One region of the Advenella sp. RU8 genome, then DNA from elsewhere that is predicted to be linked to it. Evidence: predicted binding sites of a transcription regulator. Region 1 holds the regulator's gene; each other region holds the start of a gene.
The links. Region 1 encodes LexA, which represses DNA repair genes until DNA is damaged. Its sites were predicted from a motif close to ACTGTATNNNNATACAGT; they were not measured.
Positions count from the first base shown of each region.

Region 2: a site for LexA is predicted at 6,633-6,650, ahead of ACM5Q9_RS04815 (DNA topoisomerase IV subunit B). Genes of this name have one in related genera too.
Region 3: a site for LexA is predicted at 6,866-6,883, ahead of ACM5Q9_RS01995 (LexA family protein). Genes of this name have one in related genera too.

Region 1 is NZ_JBLWIS010000002.1:289,374-299,386, forward strand. It holds gene eco (serine protease inhibitor ecotin) at 75-554, shown strand; gene ACM5Q9_RS03910 (AI-2E family transporter) at 715-1,830, opposite strand; gene ACM5Q9_RS03915 (hypothetical protein) at 2,036-2,632, shown strand; gene ACM5Q9_RS03920 (TAXI family TRAP transporter solute-binding subunit) at 2,834-3,829, shown strand; gene ACM5Q9_RS03925 (TRAP transporter permease) at 3,920-6,556, shown strand; gene ACM5Q9_RS03930 (NADP-dependent oxidoreductase) at 6,744-7,775, shown strand; gene lexA (transcriptional repressor LexA) at 7,876-8,529, opposite strand; gene ACM5Q9_RS03940 (amino acid aminotransferase) at 8,610-9,809, opposite strand; gene uvrB (excinuclease ABC subunit UvrB) at 9,910-10,013, shown strand, end outside.
Region 2 is NZ_JBLWIS010000002.1:487,820-497,832, reverse strand. It holds gene ACM5Q9_RS04855 (metallophosphoesterase) at 1-374, opposite strand, end outside; gene ACM5Q9_RS04850 (CaiB/BaiF CoA transferase family protein) at 654-1,784, opposite strand; gene ACM5Q9_RS04845 (2OG-Fe(II) oxygenase) at 1,985-2,611, opposite strand; gene ACM5Q9_RS04840 (hypothetical protein) at 2,927-3,325, shown strand; gene ACM5Q9_RS04835 (5'-methylthioadenosine/adenosylhomocysteine nucleosidase) at 3,387-4,151, opposite strand; gene ACM5Q9_RS04830 (hypothetical protein) at 4,372-4,563, opposite strand; gene rho (transcription termination factor Rho) at 4,784-6,040, opposite strand; gene trxA (thioredoxin TrxA) at 6,126-6,452, opposite strand; gene ACM5Q9_RS04815 (DNA topoisomerase IV subunit B) at 6,741-8,636, shown strand; gene parC (DNA topoisomerase IV subunit A) at 8,636-10,013, shown strand, end outside.
Region 3 is NZ_JBLWIS010000001.1:419,826-429,838, forward strand. It holds gene ACM5Q9_RS01955 (transposase) at 1-86, shown strand, start outside; gene ACM5Q9_RS01960 (SOS response-associated peptidase) at 296-940, shown strand; gene ACM5Q9_RS01965 (hypothetical protein) at 1,177-1,821, shown strand; gene ACM5Q9_RS01970 (long-chain-fatty-acid--CoA ligase) at 2,170-3,852, opposite strand; gene ACM5Q9_RS01975 (Bug family tripartite tricarboxylate transporter substrate binding protein) at 3,907-4,899, opposite strand; gene ACM5Q9_RS01980 (hypothetical protein) at 5,469-5,696, opposite strand; gene ACM5Q9_RS01985 (hypothetical protein) at 5,677-5,928, shown strand; gene ACM5Q9_RS01990 (nucleoside deaminase) at 6,340-6,777, opposite strand; gene ACM5Q9_RS01995 (LexA family protein) at 6,894-7,322, shown strand; gene ACM5Q9_RS02000 (Y-family DNA polymerase) at 7,319-8,593, shown strand; gene ACM5Q9_RS02005 (DUF4394 domain-containing protein) at 8,689-9,480, opposite strand; gene ACM5Q9_RS02010 (anti-sigma factor) at 9,642-10,013, opposite strand, start outside.

The DNA of each region.
Region 1 (10,013 bases):
GCCCTGATGATTGTATTTTTAAGACATCCATTTATTTTGTGATTGAATTATTTACTAACAAGCGAATCTATAGTATGCGTAAACTTAAACTGTTTAATTTGTTATTTTGTATGGGTGCAGTGGCCTTTAATGTGAATGCGGCCAGCCTAGATCCCAAAGTGCCATATCCGGCTGCCAAGCCAGACCAGGCACGGCAAGTCATTCATTTGCCAGAAGTTCCCCAGGAAGAAAACCTGAAAGTGCAATTAATGGTAGGAAAGACCATGAAGGTTGATTGCAACAAGCATGCGTTCGGAGGAGAGCTGGTGGAACACAATCTTGAAGGCTGGGGATATCCTTATTACAGCATTGAAAAATTAAATGGCCCCATGGCAACGTTAATGGCTTGCCCGAATCAGGAACAGACAGAAGAGTTTGTTCAATTAAGGGGGCCGGATTTCTTTCTGGACTACAACAGCCGCTTGCCTATCGTGGTTTATACACCAGCTGATGCTGAAGTGAAATACCGTATATGGCAAGCCGGTTATAGAGTAGAGGATGCGGTTAAAGAATAATTGGCCAGCCACTTTTTCTTTTTGATTGAATCGAGGGCAGGTCTTAATAATCTGTCATAACAAAACCCGCTTGAACAAGTGCCTGATACAGGGCGTATTTGTTCAACCGGTTTTTTTTGTTTTACTTTGTTTGCATGGTGCAAACAGTTAATGTGACTATTTATTCATTTTGTTGTTTTGATGTTGTTTCACTGTCTGATTCATAGGGTTCTTCTGGAAGCTGGAGTGAGGAAGGGAACAAATCCCAGCAGGAGATAAACAGGGCGGAAAGCAGGGGGCCAATCACGAAACCATTAGGGCCGAAAACCGTCAGGCCTCCGATAGTGGAAATCAGGATGACATAATCGGGTAGTTTTGTATCTTTGCCAACCAGTAAAGGCCTGAGAACATTATCGGTAAGGCCGATAACCAGGACACCGAACATGATCAGGACTACACCGTGCCAAAATGCGCCCGTGACAAGAAAATAAATGGCAACAGGAAGCCAGATGATTGCTGCGCCAATCGCTGGCAATAAGGACAGGAAACCCATAATGGTTCCCCATAACAAAGGACCTTGAATGCCCAACACACTGAAAATTAGGCCCCCTAGTGCTCCTTGGGTAGCGGCAACCAGGATATTGCCCTTGACTGTAGCCTTGACAACAGTTGCAAATTTACTAAGCAAGTGCTGTTTTTGTTCATAGTCAAGGGGGATCATCGATTTGATTTTATGGACCAGATAACCGCCATCCCTGAGCAGGAAAAACAGCAGATAAAGCATGATGCCAAAAGTGATCAGGAACTGAAAGGTGTCCTGGCCAATACTCAGTGCCTGATTTGCCAGGAATTTACTGGCCTGGGATGCTGCTTCGGTTAATTTTTCACGCAGGCCGAAAAGGCTATGTATTTCATAACGATCAAGGATGTCTTTAAAAAAGGGCGGAAGGTTCTGGATGATCTGTTCAAAGTAGAGTCCAAGATTCAGCTCCCCGCTTTGAACCCTTTGATATAGCAAAGAAATTTCTTTAATTATGGATGTCGTAATGGCGATGAGCGGAATAATGACCAATAACAATGCAATAATAAGCGTTACCAAGGCTGCGGTATTAGGCGCTTTGGGCATTTTCTTAAGAAACCATAAATTTAGTGGCCTGAATAGTACACTGAAAATAACTGCCCAGAAAATAGCACTGTAATAAGGTAATAGCAGCCAGATGAAGCCAATTGAAACGGCAGTCAGCAAAACAAGAAAAAAGTGGTATTGGGTGCTGTTTTTATTTTGATTTGGCAACATTGTGTTTCCGTACGTTAACGGGTTGATAAGTATTCAAAGCGACAAGCATTGTTCAAAATCTGGAAAAATATCAGTATAGTTGATTTTTTAGTGAGCTGGTAAGCCTGCTAATACTGGTTATAAACCGGTAATGAACATGGCCAGCATAGATCTATTGTTTTACAATAATCATAATTTATGCATATTAGTTGCGTCACAGGAAAATATGGATACCACAAGGTGCTTAACAAAAACCGGCATATCGTTATTGTTTATATTGCTGACATCGGCATGCAGTACCACACCGCCAGCCAACCCTGAAAACATCTGTGAAATTTTCCAGGAAAAACCTTCATGGCACGAAGCGGCGCTTGAGGCAAAAGAAAAGTGGGGAGTACCTGTTCATGTACCCATGGCCATGATGTACCAGGAATCCACTTTCCGTCACGATGCCAAGCCTCCCAAGAATTATCTGCTTGGGATTATCCCATGGGGCAGGAAAAGCTCGGCGTTTGGCTATGCTCAGGCAAAAGACGAAGTATGGAGCGATTATCGAGAAGAAAGCAACCGTTGGAGCCCTGATCGTGACGATTTTTCAGACGCGCTTGATTTTATGGGCTGGTATATGAGCAAGGCCCAAAAGATAAACGGCGTTTCCAAGTGGGATGCCTATGCCCAATACCTTAATTATCATGAGGGTTGGACGGGTTACCGCAATGGTACATACCAAAATAAAAGATGGCTAATTAATACGGCACAAAAAGTCAAGGATAGGGCATCCAGATATAGCGCCCAATATGCATCGTGCTCAAATAATTTATAAGTTCAATTACTTTTCTTTGCTCATTGCTTAAATAGTTTGAATTTGATTAAATTGGTCTTTTTCACCTAAATATATATTATTTTGTAAGATCTACAAGGATTTATTAGTGTTTCCCTGAGTGTTTATGGATGCATATTCGTGTACTATCAGGCAAATGGTTAATATTTGGCCATTGTATTTTATGTATAGCAGGGAGAATTCATGAGTAAACTGTTGAAAAAATCACTAGCCAAACGTTTTGCCTTGTCAGCAAGTGCACTAACTTTATTTTCCGTCATTGCCGCACCGGGTGCTGCAGTTGCCCAACAAAAATTTGTCAGTATCGGTACGGGCGGTGTTACCGGTGTGTACTACGCCGCAGGCGGTGCTATTTGCCGTTTGGTCAATAAAGACCGTGCAGACCATGGCTTGCGTTGTTCGGTTGAATCAACCGGTGGTTCCGTCTTTAACGCAAACACCATTAAAGCCGGTGAACTGGATCTTGGGGTAGTGCAGTCTGACGTTGGTTATAACGCTTATAAAGGTGAAGGCCAGTTCAAGGAACCTTTCGAAAAACTGCGTTCAGTATTTTCCATTCATCCAGAACCGTTTACCATTCTTGCCCGCAAGGAAGCCAACATTAAGTCGTTTGATGACCTTAAGGGTAAACGCTTCAACGTCGGCAATCCGGGTTCAGGTACACGTGCCTCCATGGAGCAGTTGTTGAAGGCCAAAGGCCTGGATATGACGTTCTTTTCGCTTGCTTCAGAGTTGCGTCCGGATGAGCATGGCTCAGCACTGTGTGATGGCAAAATCGACGGTTTCCTTTATGGCGTAGGCCACCCTTCAGCCAACATCCAGGATCCCACCACTACTTGCGGTGCAAAACTGGTACCTATTACCGGACCTGAAGTGGATAAACTGGTTGAAGAAAACCCGTACTATGCAAAAGTATCCATCCCGGGTGGCCTTTATCAAAACAATCCTGACCCGACTGAAACCTACGGTGTGTTAGCCACTTTCGTAACCTCTTCGGATGTTCCGGAAGCGTCTGTTTATAACGTCGTCAAAGCTGTATTTGATAACTTTGAAGATTTCAAAAAACTGCATCCTGCATTAGCGCATCTGAAAAAAGAAGATATGGTTAAAAACGGTTTGTCTGCCCCATTGCATCCAGGTGCTGAAAAATACTTTAAGGAAAAAGGTTTAATCAAGTAATAATATTGTTTTTGAAGGTCACTGGTCTGGAATTCGCCTTTTGAATGTTCCAACGGTGACCTTTTTGTTGTAAATCCAGGAAGGAAAATTATGAGTACGGATCTAGACGCAAATAAAAATGCTGCGCTCGAACAGATGGTTGCCGATGTTGACAGGGGAGGGCGACATGTTGGCGGGGTTGCAGGCGCTGTTTTGGCCATTGGCGCACTAATCTGGACATTTTTTCAGTTATGGTACTCTTCGCCATTGCCGTTCACGTTTAATTTTGGCATTTTCAACGATACCGAAGCGCGTTCAATCCACTTGGGTATTGCTATCTTCCTGGGTTATTTGGCCTACCCATTCAGTAAAAAAGCCTCCAATTATATGCCTTGGTATGACTGGATTTTTGCCATCATGGGCGGCTTTTGTGGTGCTTATCTTTATTTATTCTACAACCAGTTGGCTTTACGTCCCGGTTTGCCAACCACGGTTGATGTCGTATCGGCCAGTATCGGCCTTATATTATTGCTGGAAGTTACGCGTCGTGCATTAGGCGCGCCCATGACCATACTTGGTGCGGTATTCCTGCTGTATGTTTTTTTAGGCCCATACCTGCCTGATGTCTTGGCCCACAGGGGCGCATCGGTAGAGCGCTTGATGTCTCATATGTGGCTAACCACCGAGGGTGTTTTTGGTGTGGCGCTGGGGGTTTCGGTTTCTTATATCTTTATTTTCGTGTTGCTGGGTTCCTTGCTGGATCGATGTGGCGCGGGTAACTATATGATGCAGGTGTCTTTTGCCTTGCTGGGACATTTACGTGGTGGCCCGGCAAAGGTGGCGGTGGTTTCTTCCGCAGTAAACGGCATCGTATCCGCTTCATCGGTTGCCAATGTGGTAACCGGGGGGATTTTTACCATTCCACTCATGAAAAAGTCTGGCTATGGTGGAATCCGGGCAGGAGCCATTGAAACCGCCTCTTCCGTTAACGGGCAAATTATGCCGCCAGTAATGGGGGCCGCTGCTTTCCTGATGATTGAATATGTTGGTATTCCTTATACCGATATCATCAAACATGCGCTTTTACCAGCCAGTATATCCTACATTGCCCTGTTTTATATCGTTCACCTTGAAGCCCTGAAACTGGGCATTGAACCGATGATGAGTGCGGGCAAGCCTAAAACCGTCACGCAAAAACTGGCAGGATGGGGTTTTGGCATTTCGGGTACCTTGATCGTAATGGGTCTGGTGTATTGGATAGGCGTGGGCGTTCAACAAGTTGCCGGTGATGCGGCCATCTGGATTTTGCTTGGTCTATTGGTTGTACTGTATGTGTGGTTATTGCGTATTACGGCAGCCCATCCCGATTTGCCAACAGAGATTGATATTACCAATCCGGTCAGGCCGGAAGCCTGGCCAACTGTACGGGCCGGCTTGTATTTTCTTATTCCTATCGGTATCCTGGTTTGGTGTCTTGGTGTAGAACAGCTTTCTGCGGGCCTGTCCGCTTTTTACGCAAGTATGTCAATGATTTTCCAGATGTTGACACAGCGTCCGTTGATTGCTTATTTCCGCAAGCAACACATGGCTTCCGCCGCCAAACAAGGCGTTTCTGAAACCCTGACCGGTCTTGAGGAAGGTGCCCGCAACATGATTAGTATTGCGATTGCCTGTGGTACGGCGGGGCTTATCGTGGGGGCAATTACTTTAACCGGCCTGGGCCTGCGGATGACGGCTTTTGTAGAGCTGGTTTCCATGGGTAACGTGCTGGTTATGCTGTTCTTTACCGCAGCGGTTTGCCTCGTATTGGGATTGGGCATGCCAACCACTGCCAACTATATCTTGATGGCAACCCTGATGGCACCGGTTGTGGTAGAGCTGGGAGCACAAAATGGCATTATCATCCCGTTAATTGCCGTCCATATGTTTGTTTTTTATTTCGGCATCATGGCAGATATTACGCCGCCGGTTGGTTTGGCAACATTTGCCGCAGCGGCAATTTCAGGGGAAGATCCTCTTAAAACCGGCATCATGGGGGTAACCTATGCAATGCGAACTGTTATTTTGCCATTTATCTTCATTTTCAATCCATTGATCCTGCTGATTGGCATTGGAAGCACGTGGGAGCTGATCTTGGTGGTCTTTGGTGCCACGTTGGCATCCCTTACTTTTGCGGCAGCAACCATGGCCTGGTTCAGGATTAAATGCAACTGGATCGAAGTGATCCTGCTGTTGCTGGTCACCTTCTTGCTTTTCAGGCCAGACTGGTTCATGAATAAGCTGGCTGACAAGTATGTATCACGACCCGTGACAGAAATTTATACGGTAGCTGCAGACTTGCCTGAGTCAACCCGTTTTGTTGCTGTGCTGCAGGGGTTTAATATTGAGGGTGATGAAATTGTCAAAACTGTTGCGGTAAATCTGCCAGTTCTGACCGAAAGTGAGGATTTGTCTAATAAAGAAACAATGGGCAGAAAACGCCTGAGTGCCGCAGGGCTTAATTTTATGGCTTTGGGAGATCAGGTTCAGTTAGCTAGCGTTCGTTTTGGTAGTAGCGCCCAAAAATCGGGATGGGAAGCAGGGTGGGACGTCCTTGAGGTTAAGGTTCCAAACCCTGATCGTCCTTCAGAGTTGTGGTTCTTTGTACCTGCGCTTGTATTACTTGTCCTGATTTGGCTTGCGCAGGGCAAAAGGATGAAAAATATGCCTGGCCATGGTAATAGCAGGGCACGAGCCAGTCTGGGCTAGACGTTAATCAACCGTTATAAAGTACTAGATAAAACACCATATTCTGTTATTCATAATCAGGGTATGGTGTTTTTAATTTCCTTCATGCTTTAAGCCTGACTGGAAAGCAGGTATCATGCCGGACAGGCAAGCAATAATCATTCCCATGGGGAATGGCTTTATAACTCATTGAATAAAGGAAGTAACTATGTCCGGATTTCCCTATATGAACAAGCAGTATCTGTTTGATCAATATCCAAGTGCAGTGGTAACCACTGATTGCTTCAGGTTGCATGATGAAGTTATTAACCAAATTGATGAGGGTGAAGTCCTGGTTCGTAATCATTATTTGTCCCTTGATCCGTATATGCGGGGAAGAATGAGTAAAGCCAAAAACTATGCCGCGGCGCAAGAACTGAATACGGTTATGCAGGGCGGAACCGTTGGCGAAGTGGTGGAGTCTCGGCATGCCGATTTTAAAGTAGGTGATACGGTACTGTGTACGGGCGGTTGGCAATTGTATTTCCTTGCCAATCCATCTAATGACGGCAATCATATACGTAAAATTGATGTTTCAAGTATTCCCATGAGCGTTTACCTGGGTGCTGCAGGCATGCCTGGCATTACGGCGTGGTATGGGCTTAATAAAGTCCTCAAGCCAAAGGCAGGTGAAACCCTTGTGGTTAGTGCGGCATCAGGCGCGGTAGGTAGCGTGGTAGGACAGTTGGCCAAGCAAAAAGGTTGTCGTGTTATTGGTATTGCCGGTGGACCAGAAAAATGTGATTATGTGGTTGAAATCCTTGGGTTTGATGATTGCATTGATTACAAAGCCTACCCCGATACTGAAACACTGTCACATGAACTTAGGCAACTGGCGCCTAATGGTGTGGATGCCTATTACGAAAATGTGGGTGGCTACATTATGGATGCCGTACTTGAAAACCTTAACCCGTTTGCAAGGGTGGCGATCTGTGGCTTGATTGCCGGCTATGATGGACGCTCTATTCCCATTAGCAATCCACGGGCAATTTTGGTTTCGCGGGCTAGCGTTACCGGTTTTATTATTTCAGACCATCTTGATATTTGGCCACAAGCATTGGCTGAATTGGCTGAAGCTGTCGCTGATGGTGTGCTTATTTTCAAGGAATCGATAAGCAATGGCCTGGAAACTGCACCTGAGGCATTTTTAGGATTGCTGCAGGGTCATAATTTTGGCAAGCAATTGGTTAAGCTGGTTTGATCAATAATTATTATTCCAATTGACTTTAGATTAAATACAAAAATGGCATTGTTCTTTAAATTTCAAGAACAATGCCAAGATGATTTTCTTAAGCGTTAAATTAACTCAGGTTCTGGGTTCTGATCAGGCCTACGGCTATACCTTCTATGCTGAATTCCTGATTGGATCGTACGATTATTGGCGCAAAATCAGGATTTTCGGGTAATAGTTCTATGTGTGAGGCTCTCTTGATGAATCGCTTTACCGTCACTTCATTTTCTATCCGAGCCACAATTACCTGACCGTTTCGGGCTTCTGGGTATTTTTTTACCGCTAGCAAATCGCCATCAAGGATACCGATATCTTTCATGCTTTGGCCTTTTACCTTAAGCAGGAAATCGGGCTGTTGCGTGAAGAGGGAAGGGTCTACGTTAATTTCACGATCAATGTGTTCTGCTGCAAGAATGGGGTTGCCGGCTGCCACATGCCCTACTACAGGCAATAGCACTTGTGAAACTTTATCAAGGAAAGATTCTTCTTGGTGGCTTGGGCCAGGATTGCTTGTTGCCAGGCGGATGCCGCGGGAAGCACCTGCGGTTAAAACAATAGCCCCTTTTTTGGCTAATGCCTTAAGATGGTCTTCGGCAGCGTTAGGTGATTTAAAGCCTAGTGTTTTGGCGATTTCAGCACGCGTAGGTGGGAAACCTGTTTTTATAATATTTTGCTGGATTAAATCCAGAACCTGCTGCTGTCTTGCGGTTAGTTTAATAGTCATGCTGTAAATGCCATAAAATCGGACTGTATATTCATACAGCCCGATTTTGCTTCATTTACAGCTAAAATGCAAGTACTTGTTTACAATACTTGTGCAATTGCCTTGGCTACGTAATCAATATTACGGCTGTTCAGGGCGGCAACGCAAATGCGGCCACTTGAAACCGCATAAACACCGTGTTCGTTACGCAGGCGATCCACCTGTTCAGCAGTTAGGCCTGAATAAGAAAACATGCCGCGCTGTGCCAGCACAAAATCAAAGTTTTGTGTAACGCCGTGCTCTTTAAGCTTGGCAACCAGTTGCTGGCGCATGTCACGAATACGATTGCGCATGCCTGCCAGTTCTTCTTCCCACAAGGCAAACAGTTCTGGAGAGTTCAGGACACTGCTTACGATGGTGCCGCCATGGGTTGGCGGGTTGGAGTAATTGGTGCGAATAACACGCTTGACTTGGCTTAAAACGCGGGTGGATTCATCTGCACTGCTAGTGATCAGGGTTAATGCACCAACACGCTCGCCATACAGGGAGAATGATTTGGAGAAAGAAGAGCTGATGAACATGGAAATGCCTTCATCCGCAAACAGGCGAACCACTTGAGCGTCTTCTTCAAGACCATCACCAAAGCCTTGGTAAGCAATGTCCAAGAAAGGAATAAGGTCTTTTTCCTGAATAACCTGAACGATTTGTTTCCACTGGTCAAGGGTAGGGTCTACACCGGTTGGGTTATGGCAGCATGCATGCAGGACCACGATAGACTTGGCTGGCATGTTTTTGAAAGAGGCCAGCATGCCTTCGAAATTGAGTCCGTGGGTTTGTGCATCGTAGTAGGTGTAGGTATCTACGGTGAAACCGGCACGCTCAAAAAGGGCGCGGTGGTTTTCCCAGCTTGGGTTGCTGATGAATACTTTTGAATCTGGGGTGATTTGCTTGAGGAAGTCTGCACCGATTTTAAGGGCACCTGTTCCACCCAGGGCCTGGAATGTCAGGGTGCGTCCTTCATTGGCCAATGGGGAATTTTTGCCCAGTAGCAGTTCTTGTGCGCCTTTGTTATAGTTCTTGATGCCTTCGATAGGAAGATAACCACGCGCAGCCGCTGCTTCAATGCGATCCACCTCTGCTTTCTGTACGGCTTTCAAAAGTGGAATTCGTCCTTCATCGTCATAATAAACGCCTACGCCCAAATTCACTTTGGAGGAACGGGTGTCAGCGTTGTATTGTTCATTCAGGCCAAGAATAGGGTCGCGAGGAGCCAGCTCGACAGATTCAAAAAGTGTGGTCATCTTCATGATATGTGGCAGATTTGCCGAAGTTGTTAAATAAAGAGGATAATGTATGATTGCGTGTTTATATTCAATCAGATCATTAAAGTAAAAGTCTAGCATGAGTGAACCAGGTTTCGTAGAATATCCGGGCAGTCCTTTTAAGCTGTATCAGCCATATCCACCCGCTGGGGATCAGCCCAAGGCTATAGCGTCCTTGACGGA
Region 2 (10,013 bases), 200 kb from region 1:
AACCAGTTGGTGATTTCCTGATGCAGGCTAGAGTCTTCGATAACCTGTTCCAGAAATGTTTGGTGCTGCCGCAAATATCTTTCTGTATGGGGCCGTAGAAATTCACCTGGCTTCCGGGGGTTGTGCATTGTCCAGGCCACGGCGTTGAATTCATGATTTCCCATGACGGCTAGTGCAGCATTGTTTTCTACCATCGCTTTGGCAATCAGGACGGTTTCCACTTGCTCGGGCCCACGGTCGATAAAATCGCCCAAAAAAATCACTTTGCGTTCCGGGTGTTGCCAATAGCCGTTTTTTTCAATGTAGTCCAGCTTGGCAAGCAGCTGTTTCAGGGGTTGGGCATAGCCGTGAATATCACCAATCAGATCATACATGTTGAGTTTTGGTCAGAAGCGTTCTTGTAAATTTCTTGTGGAGTCTGATTATATTTTTTATGTGTGGCTAGAAAAAGAATTTATTGCATATTGTTAAATTTTTTTCTGTAAAGCAGGTTATATACCTGGGTCAGGTTGTATTTATTAACTTGAAAACAGCATACTAAGCTAATCGCGTTACCAATTCATGACTGGTAACGCTACAGTCTTATAAGCAAAAAAACTCAGCAATATTCCCAAAACAGGTAAATAATCCTGGTCAAGGATGATGGGTATTACTTATTTAATCAGGCCTATTTGCCTGAATTTTTCAAGGTCGTCGTTTCCGTAACCCAGTTCATTCAGTATTTCTGCTGTGTGATGGCCGTTTTTAAAAATCTCGCCGGGTGTGGCTGGGGTTCGGCTAAGGCGGGGTGAGGCGGCTGGCGCAGTCATTCCATTGATCTTGATGAAATTGTTGCGGCTGGTATTGTGCGGGTGGCTGGCAGCCTCTTCAAAATCCAGGACAGGGGCAAAACATGCATCAGTGCCTTCCAGCAGCTCGCACCATTCCTGGCGGGTTTTGCTTTTGAACAGTTCGGTAAATTTTTGCTTTATTTCAGGCCAGGCTGATTTATCCATTTGCCGTGCAAAAATTGGATCTGTCAGTTCGCATTTTTCTAGCAGTAACTGGTAAAACTGTGGCTCAATTGCCCCAATTGAAATATATTTACCGTCTTTGCAGGTATAGCAGGTATAGAAAGGTGCACCACCATCCAGCAGGTTTGCTTCGCGCTGGTTTTGCCATTTCCCCTGTTCCAGTAAGGAATGGTAGATGGAGCCAAGCGTTGACGCGCCATCGGAAATGGCGGCATCAATAACTTGCCCTTTGCCGGATTTTTGTGCTTCGAAAAGAGCGCACACAATACCAAAAGCCAGCATCATTGCGCCACCACCCTGATCCCCAACCAGATGTAATGGTGGGGCAGGGGGGCGGTCAGCCTGTCCCATTGCATGCAGGACGCCCGTCAGGGAAAGATAGTTGATATCGTGACCGGCGGTTTTTGAGAGTAACCCGGTTTGTCCCCAACCAGTCATGCGGCTGTAGATGAGTTTGGGATTCTGTTCAAAACAAACATCGGGGCCCAAGCCCAGCTTTTCCATTACACCGGGCCGGAAGCCTTCAATTAAAACGTCACTGCGGGCAATCAGCTTGTGTAATATTTCCTTGGCATGGTCTTTTTTTATATCCAGCGCAATCGTTCTGCGTCCACGGTCAACCACGGTACCGCCACTGCCCAGCAAGCTTTCGGTCAGCCTGTCTATGCGAATAACCTCGGCGCCCATATCGGCAAGCATCATGGCACAAAAGGGCGCTGGCCCAATGCCGGCCATTTCAACCACACGAATCCCTTTTAACGGTCCACTCATTACAACGTCTCCTTTTATTCTTTTAAATTTGAAAAATGAATTGATTCATCAGGCCTTTGGTTTTTAGCCAAGTCTCAATTCAAGCAACGATTATATTACACAACCATTCAATTGCATTTTTTGCTGTTTACAAAGGCCAATCCATTCAGGATCAAGAATGGATTGGCAGCTTGCCTTGACTCAAAGGTATAAAATCAATATCAGGCGGCCAGGTCAAAAAACTTTTCATCATCTCTGAACCAGCCGGTTATGCTCCAGCGTGGTTTTTGGCAGGGTAATACTTCATGTTCAATCAGGTCACTTCTGAAAATGACAGTCCTGCCGGCAACAGGCAGGACGCGATGCATTTCCTGCAGCGGGTTTTCCGGGTCATATAAAACCAGTTCGCCACCGTCTTCTTGTGTCCATTCCGGGTTCAGGTAGGTCACCAGGGTAATTTTTCTGAAAGTGGTGTTTTTGTGCTGGTCCAGATGGCGGGCATAACCGGTACCCGATGCATAACGGGCAAAGTGTAATTCCATGTGTTTGAGGCCCAGAAAAAAATACCGGTTTAATGCTTGCTGCATTAAACCGGTTAATTTAAATATTTCCTGGCTGGCGGGATATTGGCTTTCTGGTTCAAGCCAAAGGATAGCATCGCCGCGAATAGAGGTTACCCGTGCCAGTTGCTGTTCGCGTCCGATACGGGCATCATGGAACTGGCCTTGTTCCCAGCGTTGCTGCCCTTCAATAAATAAACGGTGTGCCAGGGTAGCAGGCATTAGCCTGTCGCAAATTGCCCAGCCCTTGCTTTCCAGGGCTGTTAAAATGTCATTTATTGCATTCATGATGAAGTTGCCAGATTAAAAAAAGATCGACTCGAATCGCAATCTCCCGAGGTTTTTGATGAGCGGGTTATACAGTTGTTTTATTAAGGTTTTTTCGATTGGGAAAGACGGATAAATATAAATCCGGGAGGTGATTTTATATGGACTTGGGTGGACTGTACAGAATTTTTTTAAAGTTAAGTACTTGGATTTAACCCGAAAAACATCGGATAAATAAAAGCGGTTTTTGTATTTATTGTCTTGATAAAGATTGAATGGGCAATTTTGCCAGAAAAGGAAATCATGAAAATTCTTTCAAAAAAATGGCTTCTGATAATGTTGCTGTGGCCAAATTTAGGCAGTCCGCAAAACGTACCGGAAAAAACCAAAGAGGCAGTTTTTATCGCTTCTTTTGATTATTATTTTTTGCATGAGTTTTGTGCGGACCTTGATCCAGCGCTGTCCGCTGATCGTCTTGAGCATAATATGCAGGAAGATGTCCAGCAATTGCTGCCGCTTAATAATCAGCAAGCCACCCGGTTTGTTGGTGATTTTATCAGTAGTTACAATGAGTTGGTTTCAGATGATGGGGAATATGGACATGCAATTTCTAACCGTATTGAGCAGTTTAACGCCATTAATACTTCGGTTAAGCAGGAAAGTTGCCGTTCCATGAACCAGGACAGACGTGAGCAGTTTCGCCACGCGCTAAAGCTGCTGAAATCTGCGCTGTAGCCAATAAATGCCTGCATATTTGAAGGCATGAGTCGGCAGATACCGGCAACTGTTTGGCGGTTTAATTCAGGCTGGTTTCTAAAAATCGCCTTAAAATCCCAGCTGAATAAAATCGTGCTACTTGCTCCAGAAAAGCACTGAAATCAATGTGTGCCGAACCGTCAGCCTGGTCGGAGATGATGCGGACAACGGCAAAAGGTACCTCATACTCATAACAAATCTGGGCAACCGAGGCTCCTTCCATTTCTACACATAAGGCAGCGGGTAAGTCCTGTTGTAATTGCATCGAATGGTTTACATCACTGACAAAACAATCCCCGCTAATGATCATCCCTGTATGGCATTGCGGATTGTGAAGCCTGAATGTTTCTCGGGAAGTGGGATCAAGTTCCAGGTTTAGGTCATTACGGATGTAATCTTGTGTGCATTGGTGTAGTTGTGCCGAAAGGTTTGCGTCAGCGTTGAAATGGCTTACACCCAACAAGGGAATTTCATAACGGGGAAATAGCGGGCTGGCGTCGATATCATATTGTAATAATTGGCTCGCCACTACCACATCACCGACGTTGACTTTTTGATTGATGCTGCCGGCAACTCCCGTGAATAGTATGGCGTTTGCCTTGAATTCCCGGATAAGCGTAACCGTGGTTGCTGCAGCGGCTACTTTCCCGATGCGGCAAAGAACGACCACACAGGGACGCCCCATAAGCGTGCCTTCGTGGTAATCACGCTGGCCAATACGATGAGTTTTTATATTTGGTTCCATGAGCGCCAAAAGGCTGGCAATTTCCTGGTGTAAGGCGGCAATAATTCCTAAAGCAGACATGTTTTGACGTGATGGATATTAAACAAGCTCATATTGTAAGCCCGGGCAGGCATTAAAGCATGTGAACCATGGTTTTGTGCAAAGAAGACAGCTGGGATAAATGGGGGCCGTACGGATAGTATCGCTGAATGATTGATGCGTTGGTATAAAAATAGAAGTGCAGTACGACTGTTGGGTCTGGTTGGCCTGATTAACCCATCAGGCCATTGGCAGGTCAGGATTATTGTGCGCCTTTTTCATGTTTGGGAACCCATTTTCCATGTGCGTCTTTCACTACTTCAATCAGCCCTTCCATGGGGTTTGAAAGCGAGCCTTCCCACATGGGTTTGGTTGCAATCCAGTGTTGAAGTGAGTGGACTTCACCGGTATCCGGATCCATCAGCATCAGTTTTTGCTCTTTATCCTTTTCCATCTTTATCTCCTGTAGTGGTGCGACATAAAAAAATGCCTGAAAAGATTTTGGGCCGGAATAAATTATTATTGTTGTCAATTCTTTATATCAAGCATAACGTATTGTTCATCACAATACAAACACCTGCTACCTGCATGTTGTCGCAACAGAATGAAAGCAAAGCATTAAAAACAAAAAAGCCCGTTATTTAACAGGCTTTTTGTTTGCTTGATGATGAAAATTATTTTTTCATCATATCGAAAAACTGGTCATTGTTTTTCGTTGCGCGGATTTTATCCATAATGAATTCCATGGATTCAATTTCATCCATTTCATGAATAAATTTACGCAGCACCCAGACTTTTTGCAAGGTTTCGGGCTTCATTAGCAGTTCTTCGCGTCGTGTGCCGGTTTTGTTCAGGTTGATGGCAGGATACAGGCGTTTTTCAGCCAGGCGACGCTCAAGATGAACCTCGGAGTTGCCGGTGCCTTTAAACTCTTCGTAAATGACCTCGTCCATGCGGCTGCCGGTTTCAATCAGGGCAGTGCCAATAATGGTAAGGGAGCCGCCTTCTTCAAGGTTACGTGCTGCGCCAAAGAAGCGTTTGGGGCGTTGCAGTGCGTTGGCATCCACACCACCGGTTAATACTTTACCCGAGGCCGGTACAACCGTGTTGTAGGCGCGGGCCAGACGGGTGATGGAGTCCAGCAAAATAACCACGTCTTTTTTCAGCTCAACCAGACGCTTGGCTTTTTCAATGACCATTTCAGCTACTTGTACGTGACGGGTAGCGGGTTCGTCAAACGTAGAGGCAACCACTTCACCGCGAACGGTGCGTTGCATTTCAGTCACTTCTTCAGGACGTTCGTCAACCAGTAGGACAATCAGGACGGCATCCGGATAGTTGGCCGAGATGGAGTGCGCAATGTGCTGCATCATGACGGTTTTACCGGATTTTGGGCTGGCTACAATCAGTGCGCGCTGGCCTTTGCCCATAGGGGCGAAAATATCCAGGATCCGACCGGTGTAGTTTTCTTCGCTTTTGATATCACGCTCGAAAATCATCGGTTTGTTCGGGTGCAATGGCGTGAGGTTTTCGAACATGATCCGGTGTTTCATCAGTTCAGGGGCCACACCGTTGACTTTTTCAACCTTGACTAATGCAAAATAACGCTCGCCGTCTTTGGGAACACGAACTTCACCTTCGATGGAGTCGCCAGTATGCAGGTTGAAACGGCGAATTTGTGAGGGGGAAATATAAATGTCGTCTGTGCTGGCCAGGTAAGAAGTTTCTGGAGAGCGCAGGAAACCAAAGCCGTCAGGAAGAACCTCGAGGACACCATCACCGAAAATTTGTTCGCCTTGTTTTGCCCGTCGTTTCATGATGGCAAACATGAGTTCTTGCTTGCGAAAACGGTTTGCGTTGTCTATTTCCAGGGTGGCTGCCATTTCAAGCAGCTGCGACACATGCAGTGCCTTGAGTTCATTAAGATGCATTATTTTTAATAAGAATAAAATAGGGAATGAGAAATTGGCGGGCTACGGATGAGCCCGCGCGACGAATAAAATACGTTGGATGATTTTAGAGGGCGCTATCGATAAAGCTGGTAAGTTGTGCTTTGTTAACGGCACCAACTTTGGTGGCAACGGCTTCGCCGTGTTTGAACACCATTAGGGTGGGGATACCGCGAATGCCGAATTGTGCAGCAACTTCAGGGTGATCCTGGACGTCTACCTTGACGACTTGCAGGCGTCCTTCGTATTCTTTGGCAACTTCTTCAAGGACGGGGGCAATGGCTTTACAGGGGCCACACCAAGGTGCCCAATAGTCAACCAGTACGGGTTTGTCAGACTTGAGAACATCAGCGTTAAAGCTGGCTTCAGTCGCGTGTTTGATAGTATCGCTCATACGAATTAAATTTTATATTGGTGAAATTTGAATAGCCAAGTACACTGGGAATGTAAGGTTGTCCGCTTGTTTCAGGAACAAAATGTGTACTGCGATTTGTGTAAGAATAACACTTATATCTAAAGATTGTACGAAAATGCCCGGATGGCACGACAAAATCACTAATCAGACTTTAAAATGTCTGTTTTTTTGCACAGTATAGAGACTAACGTGGCGATCAAAACAAGTTATGACGAGGCTTCCATCAGGGTTCTGAAAGGGCTTGAACCCGTTCGTGAGCGGCCTGGAATGTATACGCGGACTGAAAATCCGCTGCATATCATTCAGGAAGTCATTGATAATGCAGCCGATGAGGCGCTGGCCGGTTACGGAAAACATATCCAGGTTATTTTACACACGGATCATAGTGTGACGGTTGAGGATGACGGTCGGGGTATTCCGACTGGTCTGCATCCTGAAGAAAAAGTGCCCGTGGTTGAAATCGTATTTACCCGCCTGCACGCAGGGGGCAAGTTTGATAAAAAAGCGGGTGGTGCCTATGCGTTTTCTGGCGGTTTGCACGGGGTGGGGGTATCAGTAACCAATGCCTTGTCCCATCGTCTTGAAGTGCAGGTGTGGCGTGATGGCAAAATTAACGAACTGGTTTTTGCGGATGGTGGCAATGTACTTACTCCCCTGCACGTAACGTCTGGTTCAGCACCACGTAAAAAAACGGGTACGCGTGTCCGCGTCTGGCCTGATAGCAAATATTTTGATTCGCCCACTATCCCTCTGGCCGAGCTGGCACATTTGCTGCGTAGCAAAGCCGTGCTTATGCCAGGCATCAAGGTTTCATTAACCCTGGAAAAAACGGGTGAGTCGCGGCAATGGTACTATGAGGACGGCTTGCAGGGATATCTGAAAGAGGCCCTGGCTGATACCGAGTTGTTGATTCCCATGTTCGCTGGCAAAGAGTATGCAGGCAAAAACCATGAAACCTTTGCGGTGGGAGAAGGGGCTGAATGGGTGGTTTGCTGGACAACCGAAGGTGCGGTGATTCGTGAATCTTATGTCAATCTGATCCCCACTTCAGCGGGGGGCACCCACGAGTCTGGCCTGCGTGAGGGCCTGTTCAATGCATTAAAGAACTTTGCCGATCTGCACAGTTTATTGCCAAAGGGCATCAAACTGTTGCCGGAAGACGTTTTCTCACGGGCCAGTTTTGTGCTGTCCGCCAAGGTTCTGGATCCCCAGTTTCAGGGGCAAATCAAAGAACGCCTGAATAGCCGCGATGCGGTAAGGCTGGTCGGGGGATTTTCCAAAAGTGCCCTTGAATTGTGGCTGAACAGCAATGTTGAGTATGGTAAGAAACTGGCTGAACTGGCTATTCGCCAGGCCCAGGCCCGTACCCGCTCCAACCAGAAAATCGAGAAGCGAAAAAGCTCGGGGGTTGCGGTTTTGCCGGGCAAGCTGACTGATTGCGAATCACACGACAATACCCGTACGGAAGTTTTTCTGGTCGAGGGTGATTCGGCGGGTGGTTCTGCCAAGATGGGCAGGGATAAGGAATTTCAGGCGATTTTACCCTTGCGCGGTAAAGTGCTGAATGCCTGGGAAGTTGATCGGGACCGTCTGTTTGCCAATAATGAAATTCATGATATTTCGGTTGCGGTTGGTGTGGATCCGCATGGGCCAAATGATCATCCTGACTTGTCAGGCTTGCGTTATCGCCGCATTTGCATTCTTTCCGATGCTGACGTTGATGGCTCTCACATTCAGGTTCTGTTGCTGACGCTGTTTTACAAACACTTTCCGCGTCTGGTTGAAAATGGCTTTGTATTTATTGCCAAGCCGCCTCTGTTCAGGGTTGATGTGCCGGCACAGGGCAAGCGCCCAGCAAGGAAAATTTACTGTCTTGACCAGGCCGAACTGGATGCGGTGCAAGATAAACTGGTCAATGCCGAAGGGGTTAAGCAGTCTGCTTTGTCTATCAGCCGCTTCAAGGGCTTGGGTGAAATGAGTCCAGAACAGTTGTGGGAAACCACCATGAATCCGGATACCCGCCGTTTGTTACCGGTAGGCTACGGTGCATTGAGTCCTGAAGAGACTAATAATATGTTTGACATGCTAATGGGCAAAGGTGAGTCGTCACAGCGACGCGCCTGGATCGAAGATAAAGGCAATCTGGCCGAATTGGATGTGTAATGAGTGAATTGGATACGAAGTTGAATAACGAGCCCGGTGAAGAAGAAACCATCACGCTGGGGCATTATGCTGAGCAGGCCTATCTTGACTATGCGGTTTCAGTGGTAAAGGGCAGGGCTCTGCCCGACGTGGGTGATGGGCAAAAGCCTGTACAGCGCCGTATTTTGTATGCCATGAACGAAATGGGTTTGCGTGCCGGTGCCAAGCCGGTGAAATCCGCCCGGGTTGTGGGGGATGTGCTGGGTAAATATCACCCGCATGGTGACCAGGCCGCCTATGATGCCTTGGTTCGTATGGCACAAAGCTTTTCCTTGCGCTATCCGTTGGTAGACGGACAAGGCAATTTTGGCTCTCGCGATGGTGATGGTGCGGCCGCCATGCGGTATACCGAAGCCAGGTTAACGCCTATCGCTGCTTTGCTGCTTGATGAGCTTGATGAGGGTACGGTAGATTTTACGCCGAACTATGATGGCAGTCAGCAGGAGCCCCAAATGCTGCCGGCACGCCTGCCGGTCATGTTGCTAAATGGTGCCTCTGGCATTGCTGTTGGTATGGCCACAGAAATTCCTTCGCATAATTTGTATGAAGTGGCTCAGGCTTGTGTCACGTTGCTTAAGCAGCCTAAAACCAGTAATGAAGAGCTTTATGAAATTATTCCTGGCCCCGATTTTTCCGGGGGGGCGCAAATCATTTCTTCCCGTGAAGAAATTGCGGCCATTTATTCCAGTGGCAAGGGTTCTTTAAAAGCACGCGCCCGCTGGGTATTTGAAGAAATGGCACGTAGCCAATGGCAATTGGTGGTTACCGAATTGCCGCCGAATACTTCCGGGCAAAAAGTGCTGGAAGAAATCGAGGAAATCACCAATCCAAAAGTCAAGTCAGGCAAAAAATCTTTATCGGCCGAACAGCAGAACAACAAGGCCAGCATGCTGGCCATGCTGGATGCAGTGCGCGATGAGTCAGGCAAGGATGCGGCAGTAAGGCTTGTCTTTGAGCCTAAGTCTTCACGCATAGACCGTGATGAATTTGTCAATTTGCTGTTGGCTCACACCAGCATGGAAAGCAGTGTGTCTATTAACCTGGTGTGTATTGGGATTGACGGACGTCCACGCCAGCGTGATTTGCGGACCATTCTAGATGAATGGCTTGAGTTCAGGACGCAAACCGTCACACGCCGCAGTCGCCATCGTCTGGATAAGGTGCTTGACCGGATTCATGTGCTTGAAGGGCGGATGCTGGTATATCTGAATATTGATGAGGTCATCCAGACTATTCGTGATTCCGATGAGCCCAGGGTTGCATTAATGGATCGATTTAACCTGACCGAGCGCCAGGCGGAAGATATTCTGGAAATGCGTTTGCGTCAACTTGCACGTC
Region 3 (10,013 bases), on a different contig from region 1:
GCGAAGGCAAGCATATCGCCATGCAAACCGACACGAACGGGGGGAGTAATTTATTAAGTACCGCTTGTTTACGTTCATGGGAATAACGGGCCATGATGAGTGTCCTTTACCGCCTGTTTTAATTGAAATGGGAGGGTGACAACTATCCTGACACAGGGGGTCCCTTTAAAAGCAGGGCATGTCTTTGGGCAAAAAATGGATTGTTGATTATGTTATTTTTGGCATATTATTTAATTAATCAGTTTAACAATTTACAATAAGAAATTAAGCTGTTTTTTTATTGGGCGATTGTCTTATGTGTGGCCGTTATGCTTTATTTAATACGCAAGCGTTGCAAAGCCAGTTTGGGCTTGATGTTATAGACCCTATGCCAGAACGCTATAACATAGCACCCCAGCAAATTGCGCCGGTTATAAAAGAAGTGGCCGGCAAGCGGGTATTACTGCATGCCATCTGGGGCCTGCGGCCATCATGGGCGAATGATGCCATGCCCAAACCTTTCAATGCAAAAGTGGAAACGGCGGCAGAAAAGCCTTTTTTCAGGAATGCCTGGCGGCGTTCAAGAGTGATCGTGCCCGCCAATGGTTATTATGAATGGAAAAGCAGCACTTCGGGCAAACAGCCATATTTCATCTATCCGGAATCAGGTTTGTTTGGTTTTGCAGGGCTGTTGGAGTTTCATGAAGAGGTGCCTAATTTCACTATTATCACCACCACTGCCAATGCGTTGACTAAAGAGATTCATGACCGCATGCCGGTGATCCTGCAATCGGCTGATTATGCGGCCTGGCTGAGTGAAGGTAACAATAGTAATAATATGCTGTTACGGAAAATAGCCGGGCAGTATCCATCGGAAAAAATGCGTATGCAAATGGCGAATAAGGCGGTGGGAAATGTAAGTAATGAGGGGGCGTTTTTGTTGGGTGATGGGAAGTTTTAAAGGTTGACGGCTTCTTCAATTACGTTTGCTGTCCCTTGATTACGGTACTGTTGATGAAGAAAATATGCATGAATTGCATGGTAGGGTGTTCAGGCCGAGTAACAATTTGCCTTCATTGCCCTTGCAAAGATCAAAATAAACCATTGAGATGGCCTTTGACATATTTGCAATATGTATTATAGTTTTGATACTTTGACTCACATGTTTTTTCCCAAAACTGGAAACAGGAATTCTCTATGTTCATACGAACTTTATTAACCACCACTGGCTTGCTATGTATTGCGTCCCTCAGCCAGGCTGCAACGGTTGCAGAGGTGTTCAATGGTGAAATGCTTGGCACTAACCAACGCTACTTTGAGTCGATCGCAGGTATTCCCCGTGAGTCATATGACAATGTACACGAGTTCCGCGTCCAGGGTTGTGAGATTCAGGCAACGGTTAGTGATGAGCGAATTGCGCAATTGCGCCTTGAGATTACGCCCACTTGCAAGGCTGATCTTACCTCTTTTATTGGTAATTATGCGCCAGCACCAGATCAAACATTAACGTTGGGTGCCTTTGATATTGGTACCACTTACTATGCAGATTGCCTGGACATGTGTGGCAATGCCTTTGATCCATCTTTGTATGCTCTTTGGCGTGGCCCGCGTGCTGTAAGGGATTTGGAGGTTTTATTGGAAGCCAGAATAACTTCAGATAAGGCCATGGATGCCGCAGATATTTGGCAGCAACATATGGAAAAGGTGATGGGTAGGGAATGGGTACTTGAAACACGCTTCAATTGTGACAACCGTTTTAACGATGTCGCTGAGAAAGTGCTTCGCGATGTCCCTGTTACTGGGGTAACACTAGGCTATGGCTTAAGTGCTCCGGGTTGTTAGTTATTTGAATTTATATTATTTTAGACAAAAAATAATGGTGGTTGATGAAACGGTTATTGACGCTGGCACTGCTGTTGGCCATGCTTACGTTTTGTGATGATCCGCAATGAAAAAATCCGGGTAATTAGGAAATGCCATGATATTTATTCAGATCTATATGCGGATTTGGACTCACCGGAACAGATCAATGCGCTTAAAGTGTTGCTGTTGCTGTTGAAGAAAAGCAAGGGCGGAGAAGGGTATGAGTCCCGTGGTGGATAAGGTGGGTTAGAAGAAAAGATGGTTGTCCGGAATTTCCGGGCAACCATCTGGCAAGGCTAATTAAGTAGGGCCAATAAAAAATAAATGCTAGGTAAAAACCTCCGCATTTTGCTCATTTTGCAATTTTCTCCACATGATTTTGCCTGTATTTGATTTGGGTAATTCATCAAAAAACGCGACGCTGCGTGGGGCTTTGTAAACCGCCATGTGTTCACGCGACCAGGCAATAATGTCTTTTTCCTCAGCCACAGCACCCTCTTTCAGTACCACCAGTGCCCTGACCTGTTCGCCCTGTTTTTCATCATGGATGCCTACAATACATACTTCCTGAATGGCTGGGTGAGCATACATGGCATTTTCCACTTCACTGGGCCAGACCTTATAGCCAGATACATTAATCATGCGTTTGAGCCGGTCTGTCATGAAGAAGTAACCGTCTTCATCAATACGTGCCAGGTCACCGGTACGGAAAAAACGTTTGCCATCCATGTCAAAGAAAGATTCTTCATTTGCTTCCGGGTTTTTCCAATATCCCAGCATGAGTTGCGAGCCGCTGGTAACCAGTTCACCAACTTCGCCAGGCGGTAATTCTTCCAGGGTGGCCGGATCAACAATACGGCTGTCCACGCCTTGTGTTTCAATGCCCAGACACTGGCGTTTGGGGTGATTCAAGGGATTGCAGTGCAGGAAGGAAGCGGTTTCCGTCATGCCATAACCTTCGTTATACACAATGCCGAAACGCTCCTTCAGCATTAAGGCAACCGATTCGGGCATGGCAGCGCCACCACCGGTTAGCAGGTTTAAGCTGGACAGGTCCGCCTCTTTGGCAGATGGGTGGGAAAAAAAGTCCAGAACCATGGCAGGCGGGGCTGTCCATGCGCTCACCCGGTACTTGGTACACAGTTTAACGGCTATCCCAGCATCCCAGCGAGGCATCATGATGACGGTGGCTCCCAGAAAAACAGGGATGTTCATGCTGTTTTGCATGCCCAGCAAGTGGAACATGGGCGCCACCGCCAGAATGACCGTTTCAGCATGCATATTGCGCCACATGGAAGAGCCATAAATAGCGCTAAGCATGGTGAAATGGGTATGGATGCAGCCCTTGGATTTGCCGGTGGTGCCAGAGGTATAGGGCAAGACGCAGAAATCATGTGGTGATGTTTCCACCTCGTCTGTCTGGTAGCGTTTTTCTGTCAGAATGGTTTGAAAATCATGGATGCCGGGATGCTTGATGGGGGCGTAATCCTGCCTGATAAACGCTGGGATATCGCTACTGTCCAGACTGCTTAGTACGTCTTTATAGTTATGTACGATAATATGTTTTAAGCCAGTGATTGTGTCTGTTTGCATGCAAGGTAAAACGGCTTCTACCAACTCTCGGGCCACAAATGCATATTTCGCGTCGCTGTTTTCCATGAAATAGCGAACTTCTTCGGTGGTGCACATGGCATTCACAGGCACAATGACTGCTCCAATGCTTAGGGCCGCATAATAGGCAATGATAAATTGCGGGCAGTTTTGGCTAAAGAGCAGTACCCGGTCTCCTTTGCTTACGCCCATGGCTTTTTGCAGGTAAGCAGCCATGCTGTCCACGTGGGTTTGCAGTTCTGCATAAGTGAACGTGTTCTCACAAAAAACGATGGCTGTTTTATTGGGAAAACGTTGGGCAGATGTGCGTAGGAAATGGGGTAAGGTTACTTGCGGAACATGGATATTATGGGGAATACCTTTTGGCCAGTAAGGACTTTTTTTGTGTTGCACTTTCATTCCTTTTCGTGATGATTGATTAATGTCATATTTGTATTCATGGTGATTAATTAATCAATCAATTCTTAAGTTGGCTGCCTTAATAATATTCCCGTAATTTTCGTAGTCGTTCAGCAAAATATTTTTGAATTCCTCGGGGGTGTTGCCTACCTGGCGCAAGCCAAAGTCTTTGAAGCGTTGCTGGACAGCGGGTAATGCCATGACTTTATCCAGCTTTTTACTGATGAAACTCACCATTTCAGGGTTAGTGTTTGCGGGTGCAAAAATACCCAGCCAGCCATTAGAGGTAAAGCCTTCAATCCCCATTTCGGTAAAGGTGCGTACGTTGGGCAGGGTGCTTAGTCTGTCTGATCCGGTGACGGCCAGTACTTTGAACTTATCCGAATCCAGGTGGGCGGTCATGGTGGTAATGTCAATAAACGCGGCGTTTAAGTCGCCGGCTAGCAGGGCTTGCAAGGCCGGATTCGCACCACGATAAGGGATATGCATCATTTCAAGATTTTTAACGCGTTTGAATTGTTCGCCATGAATATGTGATGAGGTGCCATTGCCATAACTGCCGTAGGCGTATTTATTGGGGTTTTTATGGGCCAGTTCAATAAATTCTTCCAGGGTATTTACATTCAGATCCTTATGTACCAGGAAGAGGTCTGCGGAGCGGGCTAGTTGTGTAATGGGAACCAGATCTTTTAAGCCATCATAGGGAATGTTTTTGTATAACCATGGTGCTTGCACAATCGCGGTAAAGGTCAATAAAAGAGTGTAGCCATCGGGGGCGGACTTGGCGACAATATTATTCCCGATGGTGGCGCTTGCCCCGGGTTTGTTGTCTACCCATACCGTTTGTCCCAGTTCTTTGCTGAGTTCGGCGCTTATAAGGCGCGTAATAATATCGGTAGCACCACCCGGGGGGCCAGGTATAACCATGCGGATGGATTTGTTGGGGTAGTTGGTCTGGGCGGCCATGAGTGTTTGCGTGGGTAACATTATTGCCAAGGCCATGCCAGTTAACGTACCCAGCATGGTTCTACGCGTTATTTTTTGCATTGCTTGTCTCCTGTTGATTTCATTGTTATGTTTGTATCGCCAAGTTTTGTTGGCGGTTTTTACAGCTTCTGATTATTTTTATGTCAATATGCCAGTTAAATTTATTCTTCTTTAGAAGTGATATTCGATAAGAATTTCAGGTCCTATTTTAAATAGAGGCAAAATTAATTTTATAAATCATATTGTTATAAATTATTTTATTTTTATAAATCATATTGTTATAAATCATTATCGTCTCTTTCTTTTTGGTTATCACAGTATTAATCAAATCAAAAGTCAATATTTGAAACATTCAAAAACGAATGATTTCAAATGCTTAATTTGGTAAAAGATTTTTTGGCGTTGAACATGTGGAGATGTTTGGGAAATTCCCTAGTGTTTTTATTAACGGGCTTGTTCTATTATTTTGGGCCAAGTTGTTCAGTGGCTATAAGATGCTTGAAGTCTAAGGGAAGTGTGTATCCCAGCTTATAAAGGTAATGGCTAGGGTATAGCTAAAATAAAAAAGCGAAGGCGGAGAAGGGTATGAGTCCCGTGGTGGATAAGGTGTTTGCAGCTGATGTTAGCATCTAGCTGACCCAGACAAATCCCTCTTGGGTCAGTACCTTTTCGCCATTCCAGCGGTATGCACACAGTTGTCCTTTGTCTTGCGTGCCGCTCAGTTTTTTTGCAGCAATACTGTAATCCAGACAGGCAATGTGGTCGCTTAACGGAGCAGGTGTGTCGGTTCTCCAGTAATGACCCACAAACAATAGTTTGTCGGGGTTGTAGCCCCCTGTGCCAGGATCTAAACCCAAATCAGAACAATGGTCAGCCCAAGCCAAGCTGGCGACCGTTATTGAAACCGCTACCCTGTCAGAGGCGCAGCTCAGCGCATATTGCCGGGAAAAAGGGCTTGATCCTGATCACGTCAAGCGCTGGAAAGAAGAGTCCTTACAAGGCGTTGAGCGCAGTGCCGAGCAAGAGAAGGCTTTGCGTAAGCAGGCGCAGAATGACCGTCAGGAGATTAAAAAACAGCAGCGTGAATGACGGCGTAAGGACAAGGCGCTGGCTGAAGCGGCTGCCTTGCTGGTGCTGCGAAAAAAGCTCAATGCGCTCTGGGACAACAGCGACAGCAACGGCATAACGGTAAAGACACTGTGCTGCTGGCTCAACGCCAGACGATACTAAAGCAGGCCAAACTACGTAACCCCTCACGCTGGGGAGCACGTCCAGTCAGAAACTGTGAACCGATTGGATCTGTCACGTTGAACCCTGAGAAAGAGATGAAGATGCAACAAGCTGCTTAAGACAAAAAACAGTGACAACTACCTTGACAAACACCGCATTTAAGCCTTCTAGCTTTACATTTTGATAAGTGTGACTCAATCACTCTTCTTTTGCATTGCCATGTTGTTTTTATTTTTAATGAAAGCAATGCTCTTGAAAAAAACACCCAGTTTATTCCCCAATATCTTCGTTCCAGAGTTCCGGCTTGTCAGCAATGAAACTGCGCATTAGTTCAATGCAGGTTTCGTTTTGCAATACTTCCAGTGACACGCCTTCCCGGCGCAGCAATTCCTCACCCCCCATGAAGGTTTGGTTTTCCCCGATCACGATTTTGGGAATACCATAAAGCAGAATGGCACCGGTACACATGGAGCAGGGTGACAGGGTGGTATACAGCACTGATTCGCGATAGATATGGGCGGGTTGACGGCCTGCGTTTTCAAGGGCATCCATTTCGCCATGCAAGATGGCGCTGTTTTGCTGAACGCGTTTGTTGTGCCCGCGCCCAATGATGCGCCCTTGGTGTACCAGGACTGAACCAATGGGGATTCCCCCTTCCTGAAGGCCTAGGCGTGCTTCTTCGATGGCTGCCTGCATGAATTCATCCATATTGTTCTCCTGTGGGTATGTGCTTGGTTTTTCTTCTGAATCTTAACATGCCGCTTCGACAAATGATTGGCAAAAAATGGCATAATGCACTGTACAAATAAACAGTAATATTCATCATGAACTTTCCTTCAGAACTCATGCCGCTTGCAGCTAGTCCGGTTGTCATCCGGAAAATAGACGCCAAAACGCCGGCCGGTTTTCCTTCTCCGGCCCAGGATATGGCGGTTAACCGCATAAACATTGGTGAAATTCTGGTCAAACACCCAACGTCTACCTATTACATGTGCGTTAAGGGCCATTCCATGGTTGAAGCGGGTATTGAAGATGGCGATCATTTAATTGTAGACCGTTCCCTTGTGGCCCGGCATAACCATATCGTGATTGCAGAAATCAACGGAGAGGTTACGGTTAAACGCTTGCATAGCCGCAACGGCATCATTCGGCTTAAGGCGGCCAATGTCACTTATCCGGATATTGTTCCAGAACCCGGGCAAGAATGGACAATCTGGGGTGTGGTAACACATGTCATCAAAGACTTGGTATGACTTTCGCGCTTATTGATGGCAATTGCTTTTACTGCTCCTGTGAGCGTGTTTTTCGTCCCTCCCTCAAGGGCAAGCCTTTAATTGTCTTAAGCAATAATGACGGTTGCGCCATTTCACGAACCGATGAAGCCAAAGCCATCGGTGTTAAAATGGGCGATCCCTGGTTCAAAATCAGGCATCTTGAAAAGTCCCGTGGCCTGGTGGCAATGTCGGCCAATTTTCCGCTTTATGGTGATATGTCAGACCGCATGATGACTGTCATCGGGCGATTTTCACCTCGGCAGGAAATTTATTCAATTGATGAAAGTTTTATTGATTTATCCGGCTTTCAGCAGGATTTGGCGGAATACGGCCAGCGTATCCGGGCTGAAGTCTTGCGTGATACCGGTATTCCAACTTGCGTAGGCATAGGTTCAACCAAAACGCTGGCTAAATTAGCCAATCATATTGCCAAAAAACAGCCCCAATGGAAGGGCGTTTGTGATCTTACCCGGTTGAACCGTTATGAATTGGCTGCCCTGATGCAAAGCATAAAGGCCAAAGAAGTCTGGGGTGTTGGCAGAAGAATCGCCAAGCGGCTGGAAGAAATGGGTGTGCATACTGTACTGGATCTGGCCAAGCTGGATCCCGATGTAGCGCGGGCAACATTTTCTACCGTTACCAGTAAAACCATTCAGGAGCTGCGGGGTATTTCCCGTTTGGAACTGGAAGAAATGGTGGTACCTAAAAAACAGATTATTGCCTCGCGCTCTTTTGGTGTGCCCATGGTGGGGATGGCTGAATTGCAAAGTGCTTTGTCCCAGTTTATTGCCATGGCTTGCCATAAGTTAAGAGCCCAGGATTCGATTGCCGGTAGCATGCAAATTTTCATTACCACCAGTCCTTTTGATCAAGGCAAGCAATATGGCAATAGCAGGATGGTGGTTTTGCCTTGTCCAACGGCAGATAACCTGATTTTTACCAAGTATGCCCTGAAAGCGCTGGATGCCATTTGGCGACCTGGTTATAAATATAAAAAGGCCGGTGTCATGTTAATGGAAATTGTGCCGTCACAGCCGGTTCAGGGTGAATTGTGTTTTGGCGATCCCGGGCAGGAAAAGCGGGCACAATTAATGACAACCCTGGATGAAATCAATGCCCGTTTTGGACGGGGCACTTTAAAAACAGGCAGCATCGGTTTTCATGATAAGGAGCATTGGTATATGAGGCAGGAACGCAAAAGCCCGGGCTACACCACCAATTGGCATGAGGTGCCTATTGCCCGGGCTTGAAGGTTTTGTTATTGAATCGCGTTCACGGATATCAAGTTATCGCTTTAGTAAAAGTGCCTTGATATCCATATAAAATGACGACGTTATGTGATTGCTTACATACCAGGCACTACGGCAATATCAATGATATTTTCTGGCAGGCCGGCAATTTTACCTAAGGTATTTGGTTTGCCACTACCCAAATCTAGTGTATGCAGGGTGGTTCCGGTTAACAGGTAGGTGATATTGCCGCCTTTGCCATCGCTGTCAATATCCATGGCGACTGCTTTCAGTCCATCTGCAATTTTGCCAATGGGTTGCTGAATGCCGTCGTTAGGTGGGTTCTGCAGCATCAGGCTATTGCTGGCCAAGTCAATGGTATGTAGCGCGGTGCTTTTTGTGCCTGCATAGGCGTTGGTGTAAGCACCAGCCGCAATGGCGGGTTTTTTGCCGGCATGTGGGCCGTCCGCTGCATAGCTTGTGCTGCCATCTACGGCGACTTCACCGGTTTCAACGTTAACACGAAAGTTGGTGCCATCGTTTGCCAACAGGCGCAGTTTGTCGGCTACCGGATTGAAGTCAACCACCGCTTGGCCACTGCCTGGTAATTCCTTGTTCAATTTGACTACCTTGCTTGCGGCGCCAGTGGAAAGGTCCACGGTGTATAGCTGATGGTCGTTCCCCAGCGCATAGAGCTTGCCATTGGCAGGCCGTACATCAAAACCGCGTAGCGGGCTTGGGCTGCTGGCAGCCATGTTGGCAGTGACTTTCTGGCTGTTGCTGTCAATTTTATAAATTTGACCGTCTGCAGTCAGAGCCAGCAGGGTTGCCGCACTGGCCGCGCTTGCCATCAGGGCGCTTGTGCAAGTGGTTAAAGCGATGGAAATCAAGGTTTTACGCATATTCATAAGGTTTCTCTCAGTGTGTTTTGGTATGAATGCAGGCTGAAAAACTTCAGCTTTGCCGGCACTTTGATCAAGCACCTGATATATATACCCACGAGTGAAAGCTTTGGATGTCGCGATTTGAAAATAAATTTTCAATCGCGATTGTTATCCAAAAATTGCGTTTAGTTGAGGGAAGCCATGACTGCCCGGCCAATGTAAAGTACTTTGCCAGTTGGCCGGTTGATGGGGGATCCACCTTCCGGCTCCAGTGTCAGTTCAAACAGCTGGCCTGCCTGTACGGCACCAATTTGTTCTGCCGGTAGTTGCAGTGGTTTGCCAGGTTCAACCAAACCCAGAGAACGGGGGCCAATAGCAGGATCCACCAAGGTCCAGAACTGGATTGAGTGGTTGGGTGGGATTGACTGCTCAAGCAGGGGCTCTAGCAGCAATCGGCCACTTGGTTCGATCTGCACGACCCAGCCTGGTTGGGCTGATTCACCTGGTGGCTGCAAGACTGCCATATACCGGTTGGTAGACATATCGTTTCGCCATAG